Regions from separate parts of the Conexibacter sp. W3-3-2 genome, predicted to be linked through region 2. Evidence: riboswitches for the same ligand, from Rfam matches in the RefSeq annotation. Region 2 holds a riboswitch; the other holds the start of a gene.

The links. A riboswitch is a leader RNA that binds a small molecule or an ion and turns the genes downstream of it on or off. The one in region 2 is predicted to bind cyclic di-GMP.
Region 1: it holds a riboswitch for cyclic di-GMP, as region 2 does, so the genes downstream of both, GKE82_RS12870 (hypothetical protein) here and GKE82_RS30330 (type IV pilin protein) in region 2, are expected to answer to the same signal.

What each region holds. Positions count from the first base shown of each region.
Region 1 covers NZ_WLYW01000001.1:2,648,729-2,654,429, forward strand. Annotated here, with positions in the region: gene GKE82_RS12860 (hypothetical protein) at 1-359, shown strand, start outside; gene GKE82_RS12865 (RNA polymerase sigma factor) at 438-1,760, shown strand; cyclic di-GMP riboswitch class I at 1,840-1,917, shown strand; gene GKE82_RS12870 (hypothetical protein) at 1,932-2,957, shown strand; gene GKE82_RS12875 (hypothetical protein) at 3,026-3,451, opposite strand; gene GKE82_RS12880 (DNA glycosylase AlkZ-like family protein) at 3,469-4,716, opposite strand; gene GKE82_RS12885 (DUF3159 domain-containing protein) at 4,729-5,457, shown strand; gene GKE82_RS12890 (DUF952 domain-containing protein) at 5,460-5,701, shown strand, end outside.
Region 2 covers NZ_WLYW01000001.1:272,606-278,306, reverse strand. Annotated here, with positions in the region: gene GKE82_RS01370 (PilW family protein) at 1-46, opposite strand, end outside; gene GKE82_RS01365 (fibronectin type III domain-containing protein) at 43-1,629, opposite strand; gene GKE82_RS01360 (prepilin-type N-terminal cleavage/methylation domain-containing protein) at 1,626-1,823, opposite strand; gene GKE82_RS01355 (glycosyltransferase 87 family protein) at 1,970-3,130, shown strand; gene GKE82_RS30330 (type IV pilin protein) at 3,190-3,585, opposite strand; cyclic di-GMP riboswitch class I at 3,669-3,757, opposite strand; gene GKE82_RS30325 (type IV pilin protein) at 3,940-4,335, opposite strand; cyclic di-GMP riboswitch class I at 4,423-4,504, opposite strand; gene GKE82_RS27680 (hypothetical protein) at 4,624-5,007, shown strand; partial or broken gene GKE82_RS31155 (acyltransferase family protein) at 5,004-5,363, shown strand; gene GKE82_RS01335 (acyltransferase) at 5,380-5,701, shown strand, end outside.

The sequences.
Region 1 (5,701 bases), 2.4 Mb from region 2:
CCGCGATCATCCGCGCGGCCAACCAGGTCGCCACCAAGCCGTACATCTACGGCGGCGGGCACGGCCGGCTCGCCGGCGAGACCTGGGTCGACAGCGGCTACGACTGCTCCGGCTCGATCTCGTTCGCGTTCGCGTCCGCCGGGCTGATCGACGCCCCGATGGTCAGCGGCGCACTCGCGAAGTGGGGCAAGCCGGGCCCGGGCAAGTGGATCACGATCTACGCCAACGGCGAGCACGCCTGGATGACCGTCGGCGGCCTGCGGTTCGACACCAGCGGCCTGCGCGAGCGCGGCTCCCGCTGGCAGACCGCCAGCCGCAGCACCGCCGGATTCACCGTCCGGCACCCGCCCGGCCTGTAGAGGTCCCCATCGGGCATCCGCCGGGCCGCGCGCCAACGCGCTGAAGTTCGGGCCCTCCCGTGCCGATAGCGCGGGACGATGGCGCTCGCTCCCACACGTCCCGACGGCTTCGAGACCCCCGGACGCTCCCGGCCGGACCGGCCCCCGCGCCGCTGGCGCGCAGCCTCCGACGAGTTCCTCGTCCGGGCCGCCGCCCGCGGCCACGAGGGCGCGCTCGCCGCCATCCACGACCGCTACCGCGCGCCGCTGGAGCGGTACTGCCGCACGATCGTGCTGCAGCACCACGACGCCGAGGACGCCGCCCAGTCCGCGCTGGCGGCCGCGCTGCGCGCCCTCGCCGACGGGCGCGCCCGCCCGCACGCCCTGCGCGCCTGGCTCTACCGGATCGCCCACCGCGAGGCGCTCGCCGTCCTGCGCCGGCGCCCGCCGGCCACCGCGGGGGACGACACGGTCCTCGCGCTGCTGCCGTCGCCGCGGCCCGACCGCGTCGACACGCGCGCCGACCTCGCCGAGCTGCTCGGCGACCTGCGCGCCCTGCCCGAGCGCAGCCGCAGCGCCCTGGTGCTGCACGAGCTCGCCGGGCTGTCGTTCGACGAGATCGGCGAGACGCTCGACATCTCCTCCGCCGCCGCGCGGCAGGCCGCCTACGAGGCCCGCACGAAGCTGCGCGCCGGGCGTGCCGAGCTCGCCGCGCTGTTCCCGCTCGGGCCCGCGCTCGCGCTGGCGGGCAGCGCCGCGGGCGCCGGGGCGGCGGGCGCCGCCGGGGCGGCGACGGCCACGGGCGGGGCCGGCGCCGCCGGCCTGCTCGGCGGGATCTTCGGCGGGGCGGGCGTCGCGGCGAAGTGCGCCGCCGTCTGCGCGACCATCGGCGTCGTCGGCGCCGGGTCCTACTCCGTCACGCACCCGCCCGCCCCCGAGCGCGACCGCGACCGCCCCGCCGTCGTCGAGCGCGCCGAGTCCCGGCCCGCCGCGGACGACCGGGCCGCTGCGAGCCCGGACCCCGATCCGGTGGCCGCCGCTCGCGAGGCCGACGCCGCGCAGCGCGCCGCGGCACAGCGCCGCGCCGACGCGCGCGCCGCGCGCCGCGAGCGCGCCCGCCGCGCCGCCGCCCGCGACGCCCGCGCCCAGGCCCGCGCCCGGACGCTCGAGCAGGCCCGTGACGACCGCCACCGGCAGGCCGCGAGCACTCCCGCCACCCCGGCGGCGGCACCCGAGCCCGAGCCCGACGTCAGCGGCGTCGACGTCGAGGAGAGCCCGACGGGCGGGGCGGCCGATCCCGCCGCCACGGCGACGACCCCCGCTCCCGCGACCACGGCGGCGACCGCCCCGGGGAACGCGGTCGGCTCCGGTGAGGTCACCGGCGAGGCCAGCGAGGACGTCGTCGCCATCACCGTCGAGTAACGCCGACGCGCCACCTTCGCGGCGGGGCCTGACATTCGCCCCGCCACCCCCCTCTGCAGTGGTGAGGCACATCACGCGCCTCGGTCCAAGGCACACCCGTCGTGAGACGGGGTCGCAAAACCAGGGGCCTCCGCCCGGAGGTCGCCCAGTCGCCCGAGAAGGAGCACCCAGATGACCCGCATGTCCCGCCTCGCCGCCACGGCCCTCGCCGCCGTCGCGATCGTCCCGGCGACCGCCCAGGTCGCCAACGCCGACGTCAAGGCCACCGCCAGCGCGAGCGCCACGATCGACGTCGCCAGCCACCTCAAGAAGGCCAGCACCGCCACCGCGAAGCTGTCCGCCCACATCGAGGCCGGCCGCGACGGCGCCGCGCTCAAGGTCCTCAAGGTCGTCCGCCGCGAGACCACCACCGCCGCCCGCGACGCCCGCCGCCTCGCCCTGCGCGTCACCGGTGATGCGTCGGCCGAGCGCGCGATCTGGGCCCTCACCGCCGCCGGTGCCGCCCAGTCGCAGGCCGCCGGCGCCTACGTCGACCTGCTCGTCGACACCGACGGACGCCTCCAGCTCTCCCTCGCCGGCGCGCTGCCGTCGAGCGTCGCCAGCCGCGACGCGGTCGTCCAGTCGCTGACGACCCTCCTCGACAAGCTCAAGGACCCGGAGCTCCAGGCGCTCGCGTCCCAGGCGCTCGCCGCGCTCGCCGCGCAGACCCCGTCGACGCTCGACGAGCTCGCCGACATCCCGGTCGACCAGATGCCCGTCCGCGTCGCGAACATCGTCAAGACGGTCATGGACACGACCACCCAGGCGATCGACCTGCTCACGCAGCGCATGTCCGCGCTGATCCCGACGCTGCCGACCGCGGCGCAGGCCCCGATGACCCAGGCGCTCGCCTCCGTCGGCCAGATCCTGAAGACCGTCACCGACGGCGTGGCGCAGATGTCCACGAGCATCGCCGGCTCGATCCAGCAGATCATCACCGCGCTGAAGCCGGCCGCGGCGGCCGCCCCGAACGCCGGCGGCGAGATCGACGCGGACGTCGAGACCGCTGCGCAGCTCGACGGCTCGGTCAACGTCTCGATGCCGAGCCTCGGCAGCCTGATCCCGAACCTCAGCGGCGTCGTCCCGGGCTTCGGGAGCTTCATCAACAACCTGCTGGGCAACCTGCCGTTCGTCGGCGCGCTGCTCGGCGGCCGCTAGGACCCGGCGGCACCGTCACGGCCCGGTCGCGCCCCGCGCGACCGGGCCGTCGTCGTTCGCGGGCGCCCTCAGCGGATGCGGAACGACCGGATCGCGCCCTCGACGTTGCAGTCGCTCTGCGCGGCGCAGTCGATCCGGTAGGCCTGCCAGTAGTAGCGGCCCGGCTTGTTGAGGAAGTAGTCCTCCAGGGCGCTGTAGGTCTCGGTCTTCTTCGAGAACGTCGAGCCCTTCTTCCCCATCTTGCGGAAGTAGAGGTCGTCCTTGGCGGCGAGCGTGCCGTCCTTGCCCTTCTTCTTGGACTTGGAGACCTTCAGGAAGACGGCGCCCTGCCCCCGCGAGCGGACCTTGAAGGTGAACGCCTTCCCGGCGGTGAGGCTCTTGCCGTTGGACGGGGCCAGCGGCGTCGGCCCGCCGGTGGCGGCGGTCGCGGACGTCCCGGTCGCCACGAGGGCGGTCGCGGCGGCCACGGCGAGGATGCGTGCGGGGCGGCTCATGGTGAGAACCGTAACCCTCAGGCGACCCGTTCGATGCGCACGTCGCGCGCGCCGCGCAGGCGCGCGAGCGCGTTGAGCGCCTCCTGCGCCGCGCCCCGGGCGCCGCGATCCTCCAGGTGGAGCGTGTGGACCCGCAGCACCCCGCTCTCGCGGTCGTGGGCGGCGTCGGCGCGGGCGACGAGCCGCTCGCCGTCGAGGATCGGCAGCACGTAGTAGCCCCAGCGGCGCTTCGGGGGCGGCACGTAGATCTCCAGCCGGTGGTCGAAGCCGAACAGCGTCGCGGTGCGCGCGCGGTCGCAGAGGACGTTGTCGAACGGGGAGAGCGCCAGCCGGCGCGTGCCGGGCTCGAGGGCGGAGGCGGTCGCGAGATCCTCGCGACGCGCGTACCACGGGCCGCGCAGCAGCTCGCCGTCGTCGCCGCGGACCGCCACCGCGGTGAGCGGACCGCGCGGCCCGCTCAGCGCGGCGAGCGTGCCGGGCAGGTCGTCGTAGCGGTTGCGGGTGAAGTGCGCGCGGACGTCGGGGCCGCGCGCGACGCCGAGCATGCCGACGGCACGCTCGACCGCCCGACGGGTGATGCGCGACGACGGGATCGGCGCGACGTCGGTCAGGTCGTCGGGCAGGCACCGCTCCAGCAGGTCCCAGCGCCGCGCGCTCGTCGCGGTCGGGGACGGGCCGCGGTCGGCGACCCCGACCTTCCCGGTCAGCCACAGCAGGTCGAGCATCCGCGCCACCGTCTGGCGGCCGGAGACCTCGTCGGTCCAGTGCCCGTGACGCCACGGCGCCGCCGAGCGGTCCTCGAGCGCCGCGGCCGGCAGCGGGCCCGCCTGCCGCAGCGTCCGGACCACGGAGCGGGCGAACGCGGCGTTCTCGGCGAGGAAGGCGCGGGCGCGCGCGGCGCGCGGCGAGGACTGCGCCAGCCACCGGCGCATGCGGTGACGGTGGAACGGCAGGTCCCCGGTCCAGCACAGCGACGCCTCGTGGCACCAGTACTCGAAGAGCGCGCGCCGCCCGTACGCCGCCTCGTGCAGCGCCGCCTCGTCGATCGCCCCGAGCCGCGCGTGGAGCACGAGCAGCGGCGAGCGCGCGACGGTCGAGACCGGGTCCAGCTGCAGGCACCCGATGCGCTGCACCACGCGGGCGATCCGCGCGGCGCCGTCCCCGTCCCGCGGGCCCCAGCCTGCGGGGGTCTGCGCCCCCAGACCCTGGGCGTGCAGCGCCATCCGCCGGGCGAGGGCGGCGGGGATCTCGGGGATCTGCGCCATGATGCCCCCATCGTGCCCGACCCGCCCGACGCCCAGACCCGTCCCTCCGAGGCGCCGCCCTCCGCACTCGCCGACGCGATCGGCGGGCCGCTCGGCATCGCCGAGTCGGCGCTGCCCGCCGCCGCGTTCGTCGCGGCGTCGACCGCGTCGGGCGGGGACACGACGCTCGCGGCGATCGTCGCCGTCGCGCTCGCGCTCGTCCTCGCGCTCGCCCGGATCGTGCGCGGGCAGACCGTCCAGTACGCGCTCAGCGGCCTGATCGGCGTCGGGTTCGCGGCGTTCATCGCGGCGCGCACCGGCAAGGCGGAGAACTTCTTCCTCCCGGGCCTGCTCGCCAACGCGGGCTACGCGGCCGCGTTCGCGGTGTCGATCACGCTCCGCCGCCCGCTCGCGGGCTACGTCGCCGTGGCGGTCGCGGGCGGCAACCCGCTCGCCGCCTGGCGGGAGGACCCCGCGTACCTGCGCGTCGCGACGCGCGCCTCCTGGGTGTTCGTCGGCGTGTTCGTCGGCCGGCTCGCGGTACAGCTGCCGCTGTACCTCGCCGACGCGCTCGTCGCGCTCGGCGTCGCGCGCGTGGCGATGGGCCTGCCGCTGTTCGCGCTCGGCGGCTGGCTCGCGTGGCTGCTGATGCGCGGCGTGCCGATCCCGGCGGTCGCGCGGCCCGACGCGGACGGCGACGCGACCTCCGACGACGACGGGCCGCCCGCCGCTCCCGGCCGGCTCGCCGGGGAGGCCGACTGACCATGGACGACCTCCTGCACGTCACGAGCGCCGACGCCTGGGACGCCGCCGGCACGACCGGCGAGTACGCGATCCCGCCGCAGCCCGACGGCTCCCCGGCGCCGTTCATCCACCTCTGCCGCCCCGAGCAGCTCGCCGGGGTCGTCGCGCGCTTCTACCCGCCGCCGCACGACCACCTCGTCGTGCTGACCGTGCGCCCCGCCGGACTGCCGATCGTCGACGAGCCCGCGCCGGACGCAGACGG
Region 2 (5,701 bases):
CCCGCTCGGCGGCCAGGCGCGCCCGGACGGTCGCCGCGGCGCTCATCCCGACACCGGTCCGACGATCGTGCTCTCGGCCATGTACTGGTCGACCGCGGTGATCCGGTAGCTGTGCGCGACGCCGCCGGACTGCGTGTCGGTGTAGGTCAGCTCGGTGCCGGTGGCGGTGCGGTCGTAGCGGTCGGCGACGAGCGCCCCGTCGCGGTAGATCCGGTAGTAGGCGATCGAGTCGCCGAGGTCCGGGTCGGCGACCGCGGGCGCGGTCCAGCTGAGCACGCGGTTGCCGGCGCTGACCGACAGGGTCAGGCCGGTCGGTGGGTTCGGGGCGCGGTTGCCGGTGACGACGACCGCGTCGGCGGAGGCGGCGCCCTCGCGGACCGCGCCGCCGGTCGTGCGGTCCAGCGCAGCGACGTAGTAGCTGAGGGTGGGGAGCGCGGGCGGCGCGGTGTCCTGGCAGGTCGTGGTCGTGACCGGGCCGCAGACGAGCACGGGCGCGCCGACGGCGGGACGGCGGTAGACCCGGTACCCCTCGACGTCGCGCTCGGCGTTGGGGCGCCACTCGAGGTCGACGACGGCCCCGTTGCGGCCGGCGTCGAGCTGGCGCGGCGCGTACGGGGCGCGCCGGTTGACCGTGACGGTGAGCTGGCGGGCGGTGCTGAACTGCCCGAACTTGTCGAACGACTTCGCCCCGACGAGGTAGGTGCCGTCGAGCACCTCGTCGGCGTTCGGGGTGCTGCCGGAGGACACGGTGCCCAGCGGCCAGGTGAACGTCCACGCGGTCCCGGCGCCGGCCGCGTTCCCCTTCGCGGTCCCGTCGATGTACCAGGCGGCGCTCGCCGCGGCCGAGGAGGTCGTGGCGTTGAAGCCGAGGCTGGTCGCGCTCGTGACGGGGACGCTGCCCGCGGCGTTCAGCGCGGTGACGCTCGGCGCGGCGGCCATGCCGGGGTTGGCGATCGTGGTGGCCTGCAGCGCGTAGCGGCTGCCGCCGCCGGTCGCCCAGCGCACGAGCACGACGACGCGCTTGTAGTCCGAGGGCATCGCGTCGGTCCCGGCCCCCGGGCAGATCAGCAGGCAGAGGCCGACGCTGGCCTCGGTGAGGTTGTCGACCTGGCCGTCGAGGTTCAGGTCGATCCCGCAGTCCCCGACCGCGGCCCCGGCGGTGGCGGCGGCGGGCGTGCCGCTGATCGCCCCGCTGATCCCCAGGAGGGTGCCGCAGGTGGCGCTGCTGGTCGTCCCGGCGCCGGTCGCGCAGAACTGGCCGCCGTCGTGGGTGCCGGTGCCGTCGCGCGCGTCGTCGACCGCGCAGACGCCGACCGCCACGGTGTAGGTGGCGCCGCGGCGGCGGATCGTCCAGCCGCCGGACCCGAGGTTGGAGTCCGTGAGCGAGCCGGAGGCGCGCACCGCGGGTCCGACCCCGCCGGGCGTCAGCTGGTCGTACGGGACCGCACGGACCGCCTCGATGATCTCGCGCTGCAGCGACACGGCCTGCTCGCGCGTCTTGCTCGTGGTGGTGACCGCCTGGGCCATGTCGAGCATCGAGAGCGTGGCGAGCATGCCGACGAGGAGCAGCGCGGCGGCGACGAGGACCTCCACGAGCGTGAAGCCGGCCTCCTCGTCGCGCAGCCTCATGGCAGCTCCGCGAGCCGCGACTCGAGCAGGCTCGTCCGCTCCTCGGTGGTGTGCACGGCGGCGCGCGCCTTGTGCTCCTGCCCGACGAGGGCGGGGATCGCGATGCCCGCGAGGACACCGATGATGAGGAGGACGACGAGGAGCTCGACGAAGGTGAAGCCCGCCTCGTCCATGAGGGGCAGGGGCCGGTCCATGGCACGTCTGGCGTCGGCGGTCCGCGGGCGGCGGCTGAGGGGCGCGCAGTCACGTCGGCGGGCGGCCGATGCCGGCCATCCCCAGAAGTGAGGAGGCGTGCGGCCAGCGGGACGGACGCCCGGTCGCGGCGCCTATGCTGCGCGGGATGCCGGCCCGCGCCCTGACGATCACCGCCGTGCTGGCGGTGGTCGCGCTGACGCTGCGCGCCGCGATCGGCATGGAGCCGGGCCTGGACTACTTCACCGACGCGAGCCAGGCGATCGACCTGCTCGCCGCCGGGAACGTCTCCGGCTTCCTGCAGATCCAGCCGCTGATGGGCAGCTTCTCGCTGATCGTGCGCGCCCCGTTCGTGCGACTCGTGCTCTACGAGGACCTCGACGTCGTCTACTACGTCGGGGCTCTGCCCTTGCTGGCCGGCGGGATCGTGCTCGGCCTGGCGCTGCGCCGGCACCTCGAGCGGGTCGGCCAGGGGCCCGCGGTGCAGTGGCTCGTGGCCGCGCTGGCGATCCTCAACCCGCTGACGTTCCGGGCACTGCACTGGGGGCACCCGGAGGAGATCCTCGCCGGGGCGCTGTGCGTCGGGGCGGTGCTCGCCGCGCTGTGGGACCGGCGGATCCTGTCCGCGGCGCTGCTCGGCCTGGCGCTGGCCACCAAGCAGTGGGCGCTGCTGGCGGTCCTGCCGGTGCTGATCGCCACGCCGTCGCGGCGGCTGGGGGTCCTGCTCGTCGCCGGGGTGATCGCGGCGGCGCTGACGCTCCCGGGGATCCTGTCGAGCCCGCAGGCGTTCTCGTCGGTGAGCCAGAACGCGGCGCTGCAGACCGGCAGTGACGGCGTCGCGACCCCCTACAACGTGTTCTGGCCGCTGGGCTCGCGCGAGCCGACCCCGCAGGGCGACCGCTACTTCGTGCCGATCTGGGCGTCGACGATCTCGCACCCGCTGATCGTGCTCGTCGCGCTGCCGCTGTCGCTGCTGCTGTGGCGCCGGCCCGACCGCCGTCGCGACGACGCGCTGCTGCTGCTCGCGCTGCTGTTCTCGCTGCGCTGCGTGCTGGACACCTGGAACATCGACTACTACGCGGTGCCGTTCGTGCTCGCGCTGCTGTCCTGGGAGGCGGTCCGCCGGCCGGGGGTGCCGCGCCTGACGATCGCGGCGATCCTGCTGCTGTCGGTCTCCTACTGGGGCGAGCACGTCCGCTTCTACGGGCAGACGCTCGAGGACGCGCCGTGGCTGTTCGCGCTCTACATGGCGTGGGTGCTGCCGCTGACCGCCTGGCTGGCGCGCACGCTGTACCGGCCGCGGACGTGACACGGGGGCGGGCCCGAAGGCCCGCCCCGTGGAGCGACTCGGTCCTGCCGGGGGTGGGGCTACCAGCCGCCGGTGCTGTTGCAGCCGCCCTCGCCGGAGGTGTTGCAGGTGCGGGCGAAGACGCCGATGCCCGTCTTGGTGATCGTGAACGAGCGACCGTTGGAGGTCTTCGTGACGACGTAGGTCTCGGGGGTGCCGTCGTTGGAGCCGGTGACGGTGACGCCGGTGGGCAGCCCCTCGGGGTTGTCGCAGTTGTTCGGCGCCTCGGTGAGGCAGGACTCGACCATCGTCACGGCGTTGCGGACGTCGGACTTCGTCGAGGCGTCCTGACCCTTCTTCTGCTGACCGAGGAACGTCGGCAGCGCGATCGCGGCGAGGATGCCGATGATCAGGATGACGACGAGGAGCTCGATGAGCGTGAAGCCACCCTCGTCGTTGCGGAGCTTGTGCAGCATGTGGAGTGATCCTCCTGGGATCGATGGACCTGTGGTTGTGCGCGCCAGTCCGCGGGTCTTGCCGGCGGGTCCATCGTGGCCCCGGTGGCGGCCCAGCGTCCTCGTCCCGTGCTGCTGGTCGAGGCCTGTGGCTTTGCGTCCCGCCCTCGCGAGCGGTTTGCCCTTGTCACCGTGGAACTGGCTCGCTGTCCGTATCGACGGCGCGGCGCCGCTCCTTGAGCCCAGAACTGGGTATGGACGGGTGTTCTAGTCACATCGCCGAGGCCGGCGTGCCCGTCCGGCCCCGGAACGCCGACGGGGCGGGCCCGAAGGCCCGCCCCGTGGGACGACGTCGATGTCGGATGCGGTGCGGTGCTACCAGCCGCCGGTGCTGTTGCAGCCGCCCTGGCCCGAGGTGTTGCAGGTGCGGGCGAACACGCCGATGCCCGTCTTGGTGATCGTGAACGAGCGACCGTTCGCGGACTTCGTGACGACGTAGGTCTCGGGGGTGCCGTCGTTGGAGCCGGTGACCGTGACGCCGGTGGGCAGCCCCTCGGGGTTGTCGCAGTTGTTCGGCGCCTCGGTGAGGCAGGACTCGACCATCGTCACGGCGTTGCGGACGTCGGACTTCGTCGAGGCGTCCTGACCCTTCTTCTGCTGACCGAGGAACGTCGGCAGCGCGATCGCGGCGAGGATGCCGATGATCAGGATGACGACGAGGAGCTCGATGAGCGTGAAGCCACCCTCGTCGTTGCGGAGCTTGTGCAGCATGTGGAGTGATCCTCCTGGGATCGATGGACCTGTGGGTTGCCCTGCGTGCCAGCTCCGCGGGTCGATGCCGAGGGGCCCAAAGGTCCCGGTGGCGGCCCAGCGTCCTCGCTTGCGGTCGAGGCCTGTGGCTTTGCGTCCCGCCCTCACGAGCGGTTTGCCCTTGTCACCGTGGGTCTGACGAGGCTCGTATCGACCGGCCGTGCGTCGAGCTTGAGCCCAGAACTGGGTATGGACGTTCGTCCTAGTGCGCGGACCCGATCGTCGGCGGACATCTGCGACCATCGGGGCGTGCTCGCGCGTCGGCTGCTGCTGCTCCTCTCGATCCTGCTGCTGACCGCCGCGCTGAGCAGCGCGCTGACGGCCTCCTCGCGCGACGACGGCGACGACGCGCCGCCGCTGCGGCTGACGCCCCCGACCTCCCCGGACGACCGGGTCACCGCGAACCTCCCCGCCGAGCGGGCCGTCCGCGCGCGCGTCGGGGACGTCGTGGTGCTGCGCGTGCGCTCCGCCGACGCCGACCGGGCCGAGATCCGCGGGCTCGGCGTCGACGTGGCCGTCGGCTCCGGCCTCGACGGGGAGCTGCTGCTCGTCGCCGACCGGCCCGGCCGGTTCCCCGTGACGCTGCGCTACAGCGGCCGCGAGATCGGGACGCTGGCGGTCGCCGACCGGTGAGCGGGGCCACCCCCGACGTCGTGCGCCCGGCGGCGCGCGACGCCGCCCTGGACGGGCTGCGCGGGATCGCCGCCGGCTCGGTGCTCGTCTACCACGCGTGGCTGTACAAGGCCGGGACCGACCCGATGTCCTCGCGGCGCGCCGGGTTCGTCGACGGGGCGCTGCACGAGCTGCGCCTCGGCCTCGTGCTGTTCTTCGTGGTCAGCGGCTTCCTCCTGTTCTCGCCCTGGGTGCGCGCCGCGCTGGAGGGACATCCCGCGCCCCGGCTGCGCGCGTACGCGATCCGCCGCGTCGGACGGATCGTGCCCGCGTACTACCTGGCGATCCTCGGCTCGATCGTCCTGCTGTGGCCGCACGACGGCTCCCCCGGGGGTGCGCCTGCCGCCCGCCGAGGACCTCTGGCTGTTCGCGGTCTTCGGGCAGAACCTGCAGTCCTCGACGCTCCTGAAGCTCGACCCGCCGATGTGGACGCTCGCCGTCGAGGCGACGTTCTACGCGGTGCTGCCGCTCCTCGGGTGGCTCGCGCTGCGCCGGCTGACGGGGCTGTCGCCGCGCGCCGTGCTGCTGGCGGTGTGCGGCCTGTTCTTCGCGGTCGGCGTCGCGTTCAACGCCTGGCTGGTGGCGAACCCCGACCTCGACGCCTACGTGCTGTCCAAGCAGCTGCCGGCGTTCGCGACGTACTTCGCGCTCGGGA